2 regions of the Vreelandella mediterranea genome follow, and region 2 is predicted to be linked to the other one. Evidence: predicted binding sites of a transcription regulator. Region 2 holds the regulator's gene; the other holds the start of a gene.

Region 1 (7,035 bases), 1.4 Mb from region 2:
GGTCGTCGAAGACGACTTTCGCATCGCCGATATCCACCAGGCCTTCATCGAACAGAGCGACGGGTTTTACGTGGCCGGCTCCGCGCGCACGGCCCGGGAAGCGAAGGCGCTGCTCGACGCCCGGTCGGATTCGATTCATCTGGTGCTATTGGATGCCTACCTGCCCGATGTCGAGGGGCTGGAGCTTCTATGGACCATTCGCCGGCACTACACCCGCGTGGATATCGTCATGGTGACCGCGGCCAAAGAGGTGGAGACGATTTCCGAGGCGCTGCGCGGCGGCGTATTCGACTATTTGATCAAACCCATTGAGGCCTCGCGGATGACCCGGATGCTGACTCGCTTTCGCCGCGAGCGTGAAGCCATGGCGAGCCGCGGGGAGATGAACCAATGGGAGCTGGACCAGGTGCTGGCCAGGCTCACGCCCGAAAGCGCTCATAAAGCCGAGCCCCAGGCGCTGCCCAAGGGCATCGACCGGTTGACGCTGGATCGCGTCGTGGCCGCGCTGGCCGCGGATGCCTCGGCGCTGACCGCGGTGCAGGTCGCCCACGCCCTGGGTGCTAGCCGCTCGACGGCGCGGCGCTATCTGGAATTTCTGGTCGCCGAGCAGCGCGTCGTCGCCGAGCTGGGCTACGGCGATGTGGGGCGCCCGGAGCGGCGCTACCGGCTCCTGGATACCACCGCGCTATCCTGAAGCGGTCCATCTTCCAAGGCATCGGTTATCGGGCGTGAACAAAATGAACAAAATGCCCACAAAGAATTTTTTAGCGTTTATGACCACAAGCTTGTTTCGGCCCGCCTGGGTCTTCTAACGTTCGCGACGTATAGATCATAACAACACCGACACGTGGAGAACGCCATGACTCTGTTTTTAAAGGCCACGCCCTTAAAGCGTCTCGCTCTGCTGGCCCTGCCCGCTGCCCTGCTGGCCGCCGCGGGGTCCTCCGCTCAGGCTCAGGAGTGGACGCCGAGTAAATCCGTCGAATTCATCGCCCCCGCCAACCCGGGCGGCGGCTGGGATACCCTGGTACGTACGGTGTCTCGCGTCATCCAACAGGAAGGCCTGGCGGACGAGAACTACGCCGCTATCAACGTCCCCGGCGGCGGCGGGGCGGTTGCCTGGGCGCAGATCGCCCGCGACGACGGCAACCCCCACAAGCTCTTCGCCACCAGCCCGCCCATCATTTTGGTGCCGCTGGCCGGTGCCTCGCGCTACGATCACACCGACTTCACCCCGGTGGCGCGGCTGATCACCGACTACTCGATCATTTTGGTGGCCGAGGATTCCGAGTATCAGGACCTCAACGACCTGTTCGCAGCGCTTGAAGAGAATCCCAACCTGAGTGTGGGCGGCGGCAGTGCGCCGGGCTCGATGGATCATATCTCCATGGCGGGCGTGGCCTCGGCGGCGGGGCTCGACGCCTCCAGCGTCAACTACATCCCCTTTTCCGGCGGCGGCGACGCCATGACCAACCTGATGGGCGGTCACGTCGAAGCGGTGATCACCGGTGCCGGCGAATCCGTTGGCCAGCTGGGTGAAGGCAGCCAACTGCGTGCCCTCGGCGTTTCTTCGCCGGAGCGCCTGGGCGGCGGGCTTGCCGATGTACCCACCTACCAGGAACAGGGTGTGGACTACACCTTCGATATTTGGCGCGGCGTGATGGGTACCCCGGATATGCCCGAAGAGGCGGTCGCCTACTACGAAGAGCTCTTCGCCGAGATGCTCGAGACCGACGGTTGGCAAGAAGCCCGGGATCAGCTCGGCTGGATCGACGCCTACCAGGACAGCGACGAGTTCGGTGACTTCCTGGACGCGCAGCAGGAGCAGTTCAGCAGCGTGCTAAGCGACCTGGGCCTTCTGCGCCAGTAAAACGGCCGTCGCGTTACGACCCTGGTGGCCGCATGGGCTGCCGGGGTCGTGTGCCTGAAACGCTGGCCTGAGAGGCGGGCGCTAGCCCTACCTTCGCGGCCCTTCTTTTGAAAGAGACTCCTCATGACGCGATTAAACACCAATCAGTGGCTGGCCCTCGTGCTTGCCGTGTTCGCGGCAGCGTATCTGGCCATGGCCTGGCAGGTGCCGACGTTTCCGTTGCCGCGCCCGGTCGACTCGGACCTGTTTCCCAAAGCGCTTGGCGTGACACTGCTGCTGCTGGCCGGGTTTCTGTTTTTCGAAAAGCCGGCGCCGATTGCCGGCAGCGACGAGATCGATGAAGAGGCCGAACGAGGCCCGTTGCTGCTGAAACCCTGGGCCAGAGTGATCGTGACCTCGGTGGCGATCGCCGCCTACGCGCTGTTGCTCGTGCCGCTGGGTTTCGTGGTGGCCTCACTGCTTTTGTGCGTGGGCCTAACCGCCTACTACGGCTACCGCCGTCATGGGGTGAACTTGGCGGTGTCGCTGGCGGTGGTGCTGGGGCTTTATCTGTTGATGACGCGGGTGATGGACGTCTACCTGCCCACCGGCATACTGCCGATTTAAGCGCCGTCGTCTAAACGCTGCTAACGAGAGACACGCCCATGGATGCCTTGAACAATCTCATGTACGGCTTTGGCATCGCGCTCGAGCCGATCAATATCGCCTACGTTTTCGCCGGTGTGTTTGCCGGTACCATCATCGGCATGCTACCGGGCCTGGGGCCGATCAGCGCGCTGGCGCTGATGATTCCGATCACCTTCTCGATGGAACCCTCCTCGGGGCTGATCCTGATGGCCGGGGTGTACTACGGCGCCATCTTCGGCGGCTCGACCTCGTCGATCCTCTTGAACGCCCCGGGGGTCGCGGGCACCGTGGCCACCTCCTTCGATGGCTACCCCTTGGCCAAGCAGGGGCTGGCGGGCAAGGCGCTGGCGATTGCCGCCTATTCGTCGTTCGTGGGCGGTACGGTCTCGGTGGTCTTTCTGATGTTGGTGGCGCCGCTTCTGTCCAAAGTGGCGGTGAGCTTCGGCCCGGCGGAGTACTTCGCGCTGATGGTGCTGGGGCTGACCGCGGTAGTCTCGCTTTCGGACAAATCCCTGGTGAAAGGCCTGATCGCCGCCGTGGTGGGGGTGATGATCTCGATCGTGGGCATCGACATGCAAACCGGCACCGAGCGCTTCACCTTTGGCTCGGCGCAGTTGCTCGACGGCATCGATTTCCTGGTGGTGGCGCTGGGTATCTTCGCCCTGGCCGAGGTGTTCTACATGCTGCTGCGCGGCGGCGGTGGCAAGGAAGCGCCGCGTAACGCCATCGGCTCGCTCAAGCTTACCCGCTCGGAAGTGGGGCAGATCGCCGGGCCGGTTAGCCGAAGCTCGGTGCTGGGCTTTTTCACCGGCGTGCTGCCGGGCGCGGGCGCCACGATCGGCTCGTTTCTGGGCTATAGCATGGAAAAACGCATCGCCAAAGACGGCGATACCTTCGGCAAGGGCAACATCAAGGGCGTAGCCGCGCCGGAAGCGGCCAACAACGCCGCCTGTACCGGCTCCTTCGTACCGCTTTTGACCCTGGGTGTCCCCGGCTCCGGCACCACGGCGGTGCTGCTGGGCGCGCTTCTGGTCATGGGTGTCACTCCGGGTCCGATGATGCTCGAACAGCGCCCGGACGTGTTCTGGGGCGTGGTGGCGAGTATGTACGTGGGCAACATCTTCTTGCTGGTGCTCAACCTGCCGCTGATTCCCTTGATCGCCAAGATACTCGATCTACCCCGGGCGATGCTGCTCTCGCTGATTCTGATATTTTGCATGATCGGCGTGTACGGCATGAGCTTCAGCGTGTTCGATCTACTGCTGCTGCTCGGATTTGGCCTGCTGGGTCTTGGCATGCGGCTGTTCGGCTTTCCCGCCGCGCCACTAATTCTTGCGCTGATTCTGGGCAATATCATGGAGGAGTCCATGCGTCGGGCGCTGCAGATCTCCGGCGGCGACTGGATGACCTTCGTCGAGAAGCCCATTTCGCTCTCGCTGCTCGCCATCGCGCTTTTGTCGCTTTTGCTGCCGCTACTCAAAAAGCGCCGCAAGCGCGCGGCGTAATCGAGTTTTCCCCTTTTGAGCGCCCGCTTCGGGCGCTTTTTTTATGCGTGTTCTCGGGGCATGGCCCATTGAGTCCTTGTGGTGCAGGCGCTCGTTTTGGTGCATATCGAGAGTGCAGTTTTTCAACGACGCCGCGCCGCGCTGGTGCGAACGCGCTCTCAGAAGCGTGGTTGGTCGTATTTAGCTCTTTGATATAAATGCTTTTTGGTTGGCGTGGCCCACATTGGCGCACACCTTGCAGCCGTTATAAGCGATACCTCGCGGGTTTTCACCACAAGGCCCGCCGCTCAAATAACGAGCCCTCCCCAAAGGGCGCAAGGAGATCCAAGTGGCCAAGCTAACGCATCCTCTCTCTCGCCGTTTCATGACCTCGCTACTGGCTGCCGCCGTCATGGGCGCCGGCGCCCAGGCCGTGGCTCAGGAAAATAACGACCCGATCAAGGTCGGCATTCTGCACTCGCTCTCCGGCACCATGGCGATCAGCGAGTCGACGCTGAAAGACACTGTCGAGATGCTCATCGAGCAGCAAAACGACGCGGGCGGGCTGCTGGGCCGGGATCTTGAGGCCGTAGTGGTCGACCCGGCTTCCAACTGGCCGCTGTTCGCCGAGCGTGCCCGCGAGCTGCTCGCCCAGGAAGAGGTGGACGTGATCTTCGGCAATTGGACCTCCGTTTCGCGCAAGGCGGTGCTGCCGGTGGTAGAAGAGCTCAATGGCCTGCTCTTCTACCCGGTACAGTACGAAGGCGAAGAGTCCTCGGAAAACGTCTTCTACACCGGTGCTGCCCCCAACCAGCAGGCGATTCCCGCCGTTGAATATCTGATCAATGAAGTGGGCATCGAGCGCTTTGCGCTGATCGGCACCGACTACGTCTACCCGCGTACCACCAACCGTATTCTCGAAGCCTTCTTGAAGGATGAGCACGACGTGGCGGACGAAGATATCATGGTCGACTACACGCCCTTCGGCCATTCGGACTGGCAAAACATCGTCTCCGAGATCCGCCGCTTCGGCGAAGAGGGCAAGCGTACCGCCGTAGTCTCCACCATCAACGGCGATGCTAACGTGCCGTTTTATCGGGAGCTTGCCAACCAGGGCATCGACGCCGCCGACATTCCGGTCATCGCCTTTTCGGTAGGCGAGCAGGAGCTTTCCGGTATCGACACCGGCCCGTTGGTCGGCCACCTGGCCGCGTGGAACTACTTCATGAGCGTGGACACCGACGAGAACTATGACTTCATCGACGCCTGGATCGAGCACACCGGCGACGAGATGTCGGTGACCAACGACCCGATGGAAGCGCATTTTATTGGCTTCAATATGTGGGCGGAAGCCGTGCGCAAGGCGGGCACCACCGACGTTGATACGGTGAAAGACGCGATCATCGGCGTCACCGTACCGAATCTCTCCGGCGGCTATGCGGCGATGATGCCCAACCACCACATCACCAAGCCGGTGCTGATCGGCGAGGTGCAGGACAACGGCCAGTTCGACATCGTCTGGCAGACGCCCTCTACGGTGGCCGGCGACGCCTGGTCGGATTACCTGCCCGGTTCTCGCGATTTGATCAGTGACTGGCGCAAGCCCATGGAGTGCGGCAACTTCAACGTGGTGAACGGCTCCTGCGGTGGCAGCACCGCTTCCGAGGAAGCCGAAGAAGCGCTGGCCGAGTAACCCACCCCTCACCCGGGTCGCGCAAGCGGCCCGGGGCACGCCATCTCTTACTCATACTCAAAGGAAGAACCCGATGAGGCGTTTCCTTTTCTGGGCGCTGCTGTGCCTGCTGGCCGGCTTTTTGCCGAGTGCCTCGGCGCAAACCAACGCCACTCCGCCCAACGACGACCCCGGCTACGCGCTGCTCGAAACCCTGGACGTGGACTCCTACCGCGACAAGGGCGAGGCGATTACCGCCATCCTGCAAAGCGACGACGAGCGCGCGCGGGAGTGGCTTCAGGCACTTCTGGATGGCCGCCTGCAGCGCACCGACGACGGTCGCTTCGTGGTCGTTCTGAACAATACCGGGCGCAACTGGCCGGTGGAAGACGCCCTGAGCGGCGAGGCGCTCGGCGAAATGTCGCGTCGCGAGCTGGATCGCATCGGCATCAACAACGCGCTGCGTAACCAGCTTAGAAGCGCTATCGCCGTGGTGGATCTCTACTCGCCCAACGTGGAGCGCCGGCGCTCCTCCGCCGAGCGCCTGTTGGGGGAAGTGGATAGCGAGCTTCTGGACACGCTCGCACCGGTGATCGACGACGCGGAAGACGAGTACGTGCGTCGGCGTCTGACTCAGGCGCTGGCGATCTACCAGGCAGAAAACGGCGAGATGGAGGGCGTCGAGACGCTGTCGGGCAGCCTGCACCCCCGCGCTCGCGTGGCCTTGAACCGCGCCGCGAGCGGCGATAATCCGGCGGTGGCCGAGGCAGCGCGCAACGCCTTGGGTAACATCGAGCAGAGCCTCAAGATCAACCGCGGCGTCGAGACGCTCTACTTCGGCCTGAGCCTGGGCTCAGTGCTGGTACTCGCGGCGATTGGGCTTGCGATCACCTTTGGCGTGATGGGCGTGATCAACATGGCCCACGGCGAGCTGATGATGCTCGGCGCCTACACCACCTGGATGATGCAGCAGCTGTTGCCCGGACAACCCGGCCTTGCGCTGATTCTCTCGATACCGGCGGGCTTTTTGGTGGCCGCACTTGCCGGCATTGCCATCGAGCGCAGCGTGATCCAGTTCTTGAAGGGCCGCCCGCTGGAAACGCTGCTGGCCACCTTCGGTATCAGCCTGATTCTTCAGCAGCTGGTGCGCACGGTGATATCGCCGCTCAACCGCACGGTGATCACCCCGGAGTGGATGAGTGGCTCGCTGGTGATCAACGACGCGCTGTCGCTCACGCTCAACCGCCTTTACGTCATGGGCTTTGCGCTGTTGGTATTTGCCGGGCTGATGCTGGTCATGCGCCGCACGCGCTTGGGGTTAGAGGTGCGCGCCGTGACGCAGAACCGCGCCATGGCGCGCTCCATGGGCATTCGCGCCACTC
Region 2 (7,035 bases):
AAAGTAGGCGCTAAAAAGAGCGCTCAGCGTATACGGCGGTAGTTCGCGTCCAGCCCCAACCGCTCGAGCAGACGGGTGAACAAGAAGGCTTCGTCGCCGGTGAGCGAACGGCTCAGGCAGTTCAGGTACTCACGGCGCGAGTAGCGCCACCAGCGCGGCGCCTTGTAGGCATCGAGGTCGATGGCGACCATGCGCCCGTCGCGTACCAAAAAGTTGCCGGTATGTAGGCCGCGACAGTGAATGCCGTTTTGATCGAACGCCACCAGGGCATCCAAATATTGCGCCTGCAGGTCTGGCGAGTCCAGGATCAGCTCCTTTAGCGCCACGCCGTGGATATTTTGGGTGGCCAACCGGTAGGGACGGGCCTCGGTGATCGTTGGCGTGGCAATGCCCAGCGCGTCCAGGCGCGAGGCAATCAGCGCGAAGTTGAGCCCGGGGTAGGGGCGAATGCGCAGCAGGTAGCGCAGCCGGTCGAAGGTCTTGGGTTGGAAGGTCTTGATGAACTGGTCGTGCTCGGGGTCAAAGTGGACCCGGGAGTATTTGCCGGTTTGGATTAGCTGCATATTTTGCTCGACAGGTGGATGGGGACGCTGCCGCTTATGGCCCGTTGTCAGGTATCTTCGTCGAAGCGGGCGTCGAACAGTGCTTGAATCGCTTCCAGGGTCTGTTCGGCGTCCTGGCCCACGGCTTCGACGGTCAGCGCCGTACCGCAGGGCGCGGCCAGCATTAAAAGCGACATGATGTTGGCGGCGTCGGCCTTCTGGGTCTGCTTATAGACGTATACCCGAGACTCGAACCGCTGCGCGCAGGTGACAAGCTTGGTGGCGGCGCGGGCGTGAAGGCCGCGCTGGTTGGTCAATGTAAGAATTCTTTCGGGCACCCTGGTTCCTTTTTGCCTAGCGGTGTCTTGATTGAATGTGCGTGGTTCATAAGGGATGACACGGCAAGCTCCCGCCGCCCAGCATTACGATGGGGTGGCGTCATCAACGCTGTAGTGAATGCCCAGCTCGCGGTGGCGAAGCTGTACGCTGGAGCGCTTATCGAGCATCTTTTTGGCCAGCTGTTCGACCATGTACACCGAGCGGTGCTGGCCGCCGGTACAGCCGATAGCGATGGTCATGTAGCTGCGCTGGCTGCTCTGGTAGGCCGGAAGCCACTTCTCCAGCCAGTTGAGAATATCCATGCCCATCTCATCGACGACCGGATAGGCCTCTAAAAAGGTGGCAATCTCGGCGTCGCGCCCGGTGAAGTGTCTAAGCGTCGGGTCCCAGTAAGGGTTGGGCAGACAGCGGATATCGAACACGATATCCGCGTCCAGCGGCACTCCCCGCTTGTAGCCAAACGACTCGAGCGTCAGGGTGAGCTGGCTCTGGCGCTGGTGGCCCAGCTGGTCGGTGATCCGTCCGCGCAAATCGTGCACCGTCAGCCGCGAGGTGTCGATCATTAGATCCGCCAGTTCGCGGATGCCAAAAAGCGTCTCTTCCTCCTTGGCGATCGCTTCTTCCAGGGTCATCCCGCTGTCCCGGGTCAGCGGGTGGCGCCGGCGCGTGGCCGAATAGCGCTCGAGCAAAATCCGGGCGTCGGTGGTGAGATAAATCACCTGTACGCGGGTACTGCCGGATTTGATGTCCTGAAGCAGGGCCGGAAAGCGCTCCAGGGCCGTGGGCAGGTTGCGCGCATCGATACTCACCGCCAGGTGCGTGCGCTCGCCTTGCTGTCTTAGCTCATCGACCAGTGAACCCAGCAGCATGGCCGGCAAGTTGTCGATGGCGTAGTAGCCCAGGTCCTCCAGCGCCTGAAGCGCAATGGACTTTCCCGACCCGGAGCGGCCGCTGATAATCACCAGTTGCATAGTGTTTCTCTTCGGTCTGTAGGGCTGGGTGGGTAGGGCCTTGATTTAGCTGCCCGTTTGCTCGCGAATTTTGGCGGTGACGATCTCCAAAAGCTCGCGCTGGCTCTCGCATTTGCGAAACTGCGCGCGCGTGGCGGCGTCATTCATGATGGTGGCGACCTGACCCAACAGCGCAAGGTGGGTGTCGTCGGCCTCTTCCGGCACCAGCAGTACAAACACCAAATCCACCGGGTCACCGTCGATGGCGTCGAAATCCACCGGTTCGGCAAGCTTTAGAAAGCCGGCGATAGGGGCGCTGCAGTGAGGGCTGCGGGCATGGGGAATCGCGACCCCATTACCAATGCCGGTACTGCCTAATCGCTCCCGGCCTATCAGACGGCTGAACACTTCCTGGCTATCCAGGCTGGGCGTATTTTGGGCGATGAAGGTGCTGAAGAACTCCAGCACGCGCTTTTTGCTGCCCCCGGGGACGTCGAACAGCACGCGCTCCGGGGGGAGTATGGTTTCCAGGGTCATCGATTTAACGCACGCCAGCGCCCTGGGCGCGAGCTTGTGCTTTTTCCTTGTGTTTTACGAGTTGGCGGTCGATTTTGTCGGCCAGCGCGTCAATGGCGGCGTACATGTCGTTGTCCTGGGCTTCGGCGTGCAAATCGGCGCCGGCCGCATGGAGGGTGCAGGCGGCCTGCTGACGCTCTTTCTCGATGGAAAGCGTGACATGAACGGTGGTGATATTGTCGTAGTGACGCTCGATACGTTCGAGTTTTTCGTTAACGTAATCGCGCAGAGCGTCGGTCAGTTCCAGGTGATGGCCCGTAATATTGACTTGCATCGACGTACTCCTAATCCAGGACTGTCCTTTGATTGTAACCCTTTTTCTACCGTTGCAAAGCCCCGGCGGCCAGTTTCACTTTTTAACGCAAACGCCGCCGTTCGCTGGAGGAGGGAATCCCCATGGCCTCGCGGTATTTTGCCACCGTGCGCCGCGCTACGCTAATACCGCCATCTTCCAATAGTGACACCAGGCGGCTGTCCGAGAGCGGCTTGCCTGGCGTCTCTTCTTGAATCAGTTTTTTCAACCGGGCGCGGATCGCCGTGCTGGAGTGGCTGTCGTTGCCGTCATGACCGCTCACTTGGCTCGAGAAGAAGTACTTGAGCTCAAATACGCCGCGGGGGGTGTGAATGTATTTTTGCGTCGTCACCCGTGAAATCGTCGACTCGTGCATCTCCACGGCCTCGGCGATATCGGCGAGTATCAAGGGTTTCATGGCCTCTTCGCCGCGCTCCAAAAAGCCAAGCTGGCGGGCGATGATCTCGCGACCGACGCGTAACAGCGTATCGTTGCGACTCGAAAGGCTCTTGATCAGCCAGCGAGCCTCTTGTAGGTGCTCTTTTAAAAACTGGTTGTCCTGGCTCTTGTCCGCCCGCTTGATCAGGCTTGCGTAATCAGGCTGGACGCGCAGCCGCGGAAGCGCCTCGGGGTTGAGCTCGAGGTGCCAGCCTTCGTTATCGTGGCGTACCACCAGATCCGGAGTGATGTAGCTATCGTTGGTGATGCCATATGCGCTGCCCGGGCGCGGGTCCAGGCTTCTGATCAGTCCGATGACGTCATCGAGTTGCTCGTCGTCAAGCCCCAGGCGGCGCTTCAAAAGGCGCATGTCGTCCTTGCCGAGCGCTTCGAGAAACTGGCGCACCAGGCGCTTGGCGGGCACCAGAAGCGGCGTGTCGTCGGCCAGGGTGGCGAGTTGGAGCATCAGACATTCGCGAAGGTCGCGGGCGAAAACGCCGGTGGGTTCGAACTGCTGCATACGCATCAGCGTGTTTTCCACCTCGCGCTGACTCAAACCCTCGAGCCCCTGGGCCTTGAGCCCTTCGCGAATATCGTTGAGAGGCTGGGTGAGGTAACCGTTGGGGTCCAGCGCGTCGATCAGGCTTTCGGCAATGGCGTATTCGCGCTCACTGGCGTCGGTCATGGCCAGCTGCCAAAGCAGGTGGCCATGCAGGCTTTGGCCCGCCGCCTGTCGCTCGAAATCCGGCCCCTCACTGCCGGCGCTGGCCGCCATGTCCTGATAGGTGTCGGACCACTCGCTATCGATGGAGAGTTCGCTGGGGATGCTTTCTTCCCATTCGGCTTCGGCGGTCTCGGTCACGCTCTCTTCGCCAAACTCGTCCTCTTGTTCCAGCAACGGGTTGGCGTCGAGCGCCTGCTGGATTTCCTGGCGAAGATCGAGGGTGGAAAGCTGTAGCAGGGCAATGGCCTGCTGCAGTTGAGGCGTCATGGTCAGCTGTGTGCCGACACGCAGCTGTAAAGAGGCTTTCATGACCATTGAAGAACCACTCGTTACTCGTAAAGCTCCACCCTAGTGCGAGTTGGGGTCCGGCGCAAGTGCAATAAATATGCCACTACACGGAACTTTAGGATTGGCGATGGTTTAGAGGCGGAAATCGGCGCCCAGATAGACCTCACGAACCTTCTGGTTATTCAAAATGGCGGTTGAGTCACCGCTTGCAATGATGTGGCCGTCACCCACGATATAGGCGATATCGCAGATATCCAGCGTCTCGCGCACGTTGTGGTCGGTGATCAGCACGCCGATGTGGCGTGCCTTGAGAGCCAGGATGATCGACTTGATCTCGCCGACCGAGATCGGGTCGACCCCGGCGAAGGGCTCGTCGAGCAAAATGAACGCGGGGTCGGTGGCAAGCGAGCGGGCAATCTCCACGCGGCGGCGTTCGCCGCCGGAAAGACTCATGCCCAGGTTGTCGCGGATATGGGTGATGTGGAAATCGTCGAGCAATTGCTCCAGGCGCGCCTCCCGGGCGCGGCGGTCCAGCTCCTTGCGCGTTTCCAGAATCGCCATGATGTTATCGGCCACCGACAGCTTGCGAAAAATCGATGCCTCCTGGGGGAGGTAGCCGATGCCGGCGGTGGCGCGTTCGTGCATCGGTGCCCGGGTCAGGTCGCGCTCGTCGATTCCTACCGTGCCGGCATCGGCCTTGACCAGGCCCACGATCATATAAAACGAGGTGGTCTTGCCCGCCCCGTTGGGCCCGAGTAGGCCCACCACGCTGCCCTGGGTGATCTCCAGGTTGATGTCTTTTACCACCCGGCGGCGCTTGTAGCTTTTGGCGAGATGGCGGGCGTGAAGCGTTTTGACCGCCCCAGATTGCGTGCTCGACACGGTCATTCTCCTATTGCGCGGGCTGTAGCGTCATGCGGATGCGCTGGTTGTCGCTACCGCTAACGTCTGAGCGCGCCTGAACCACTTCGCGGTCGATGAAGTACTCAAGGCGCCCGCCCTGAAAGCGGTCGGCTCGCTGGTGGAGTTCGGCCTGGTCGATAAGCTCGATGCGCCGTTCGCTGACGTGGTAGACGATACGCCGCGCCCAACCTTCCATCGGGCCTCCGTCGTTTTCGAGCTGATTACGAAGGTAGGCGCGCTCGCCGGTGGCCACTGCCTGGGAAAGCTCGCCGGCGTCGTTGCGCGAGATTTCGACACGGTCGCCGCGAATCTGCATTTCCCCCTGGCGGATATCCACATTGCCGGAGTAGACGGCGGTACCCGCGCGCTGATCAAGATCGAGCCGGTCGGCTTCGACTTCGACGGGGGCCTGGCTTGTCTGGGCGGCGGCGCTCAAAGGCAGGGCCAGTACCAGTAGCGCGGTACGTAAAAACGGGTGCATAACGACTCCTAAGGCGTTGAGCGGGCGGGCGGGTGAGTGCCGCGTACGTTATCGGTGAGCCGGACCTGGCTCGTGTCGAGCCAGACATCCATGCGGTTGGCGCTCATCTGCTGAGGAGGCTGCTGTAAAAGGGCCGGTGCCTCGGTGTAGGCGTGGCGGTCGACGCCATCGTAGTGTAACCGCTCGGTATCGAGCTGCCAGCCCTCCTCCGGGGCGAGCAGTCTGGCCGAGCCCTCCATGACCAGCGACTGACGCTCGTTTTGCAGTATGCCGTGGTCAGCGCTGGCGAGCCACTGGCGCTGGTCGGAATCGAATAGCGTCGCGCGCGGCGCGTCGACCTCGGTCAGCGCTTGCTGAGGTGTATGGACCAGGTGCGGCGTTCTAAGGTGCTGTGTGACGCCGCCGGTTTCGCCAAACAGCGTAAGCTCGGCATTTTCCAGCACATGGCCGGGTTCCTCGCGCTGTACGTCCGGGTCGACCTCGACGACCTCCGGCCCGCGCGGGTCGAGCCAGACGAGCCAGGCCCCCAGCGCAATGACCAGCGCCGGTAGCCACAGGCGTTTTCTGATCCGCGTTATCGTCAAACCCGCCATCGCGTTGCCTCTAGAGGTAGGTGTCCATCACCGCGTCCCAGTGGCCCTGGGTCATCAGCAGCGTATCGCAAATTTCGCGCACCGCGCCGTGGCCGCCAAGTGAGTCGGTGATCCAGTCGGCGTGGGTATGCATGTAGTCCGGCGCGTTGGGCACGGTAATGCCGACACCGGCCCGTTTGATGCAGCCAAGATCGGGCAGATCGTCGCCGCAATAGGCCACCTGATCGAGGGTGATGTCCAAACGCTTACAGAGCGCTTTAAGGGTATCGAGCTTGTGCTCGACGCCTTGATAGACGTGGGTGATCCCTAGCGACTTCGCGCGTTGGCTGACCATGGGCGAGTCCCGGCCGGTGATTAGCGCGACGTAAAAGCCGGCGCGCTTCAAAAGCTTGAGGCCGTGGCCGTCCTGGGTGTGAAAAGCCTTGATTTCGACACCGTCGGCCTGAAAGTAGAGGCGGCCGTCGGTGAGTACTCCGTCCACGTCGATCGCGAGCAGGCGAACGTGGCGGATGCGGTCGTTTAAAGCATCGGGTACGGCCATGGAGTCTCCTTTATAGCGGTATTGGGACTGAGTACGGTTTAAATCACGCCGCTCGAAAGCAGGTCGTGCATGTGTAAGGCACCAATGGGGCGCTCGTGTTCATCGACCACCGCAAGCGCAGTAATGCGGCTATCCTCCATCAGGCGGACGGCCTCGGCGGCGAGCATGTCCGGGCGGATGCGCTTGCCCGGACGAGTCATGACCGTATCGACGCTGATGACACGTAAATCGTGGTGTTCGTCGAGGGTCCGGCGCAGGTCACCGTCGGTGTAAACGCCGGCCAGTCGGCCCTGGGCGTCGACCACGCAGGTAAAGCCAAGCCCCTGGCGGGTGATTTCCAAAAGCGCATCGCGAAGCGGGCTGCCCAA

The links. Region 2 encodes sigma-54, which starts transcription at its own class of promoters, with help from an activator protein. Its sites were predicted from a motif close to TGGCACNNNNNTTGCTNT; they were not measured.
Region 1: urtA (urea ABC transporter substrate-binding protein) is a predicted target of sigma-54. The motif match lies at 4,227-4,244, and genes of this name have one in related genera.

What each region holds. Positions count from the first base shown of each region.
Region 1 covers NZ_OZ310198.1:3,422,825-3,429,859, reverse strand. The annotation lists gene ACWFVE_RS15870 (response regulator) at 1-694, shown strand, start outside; gene ACWFVE_RS15865 (tripartite tricarboxylate transporter substrate binding protein) at 860-1,870, shown strand; gene ACWFVE_RS15860 (tripartite tricarboxylate transporter TctB family protein) at 1,994-2,476, shown strand; gene ACWFVE_RS15855 (tripartite tricarboxylate transporter permease) at 2,515-4,002, shown strand; gene urtA (urea ABC transporter substrate-binding protein) at 4,367-5,674, shown strand; gene urtB (urea ABC transporter permease subunit UrtB) at 5,748-7,035, shown strand, end outside.
Region 2 covers NZ_OZ310198.1:2,045,195-2,052,229, reverse strand. The annotation lists gene ACWFVE_RS09635 (hypothetical protein) at 24-563, opposite strand; gene ACWFVE_RS09630 (HPr family phosphocarrier protein) at 611-880, opposite strand; gene rapZ (RNase adapter RapZ) at 965-1,852, opposite strand; gene ACWFVE_RS09620 (PTS sugar transporter subunit IIA) at 1,898-2,368, opposite strand; gene hpf (ribosome hibernation-promoting factor, HPF/YfiA family) at 2,373-2,681, opposite strand; gene ACWFVE_RS09610 (RNA polymerase factor sigma-54) at 2,764-4,176, opposite strand; gene lptB (LPS export ABC transporter ATP-binding protein) at 4,282-5,031, opposite strand; gene lptA (lipopolysaccharide transport periplasmic protein LptA) at 5,042-5,533, opposite strand; gene lptC (LPS export ABC transporter periplasmic protein LptC) at 5,542-6,126, opposite strand; gene ACWFVE_RS09590 (KdsC family phosphatase) at 6,137-6,667, opposite strand; gene ACWFVE_RS09585 (KpsF/GutQ family sugar-phosphate isomerase) at 6,706-7,035, opposite strand, start outside.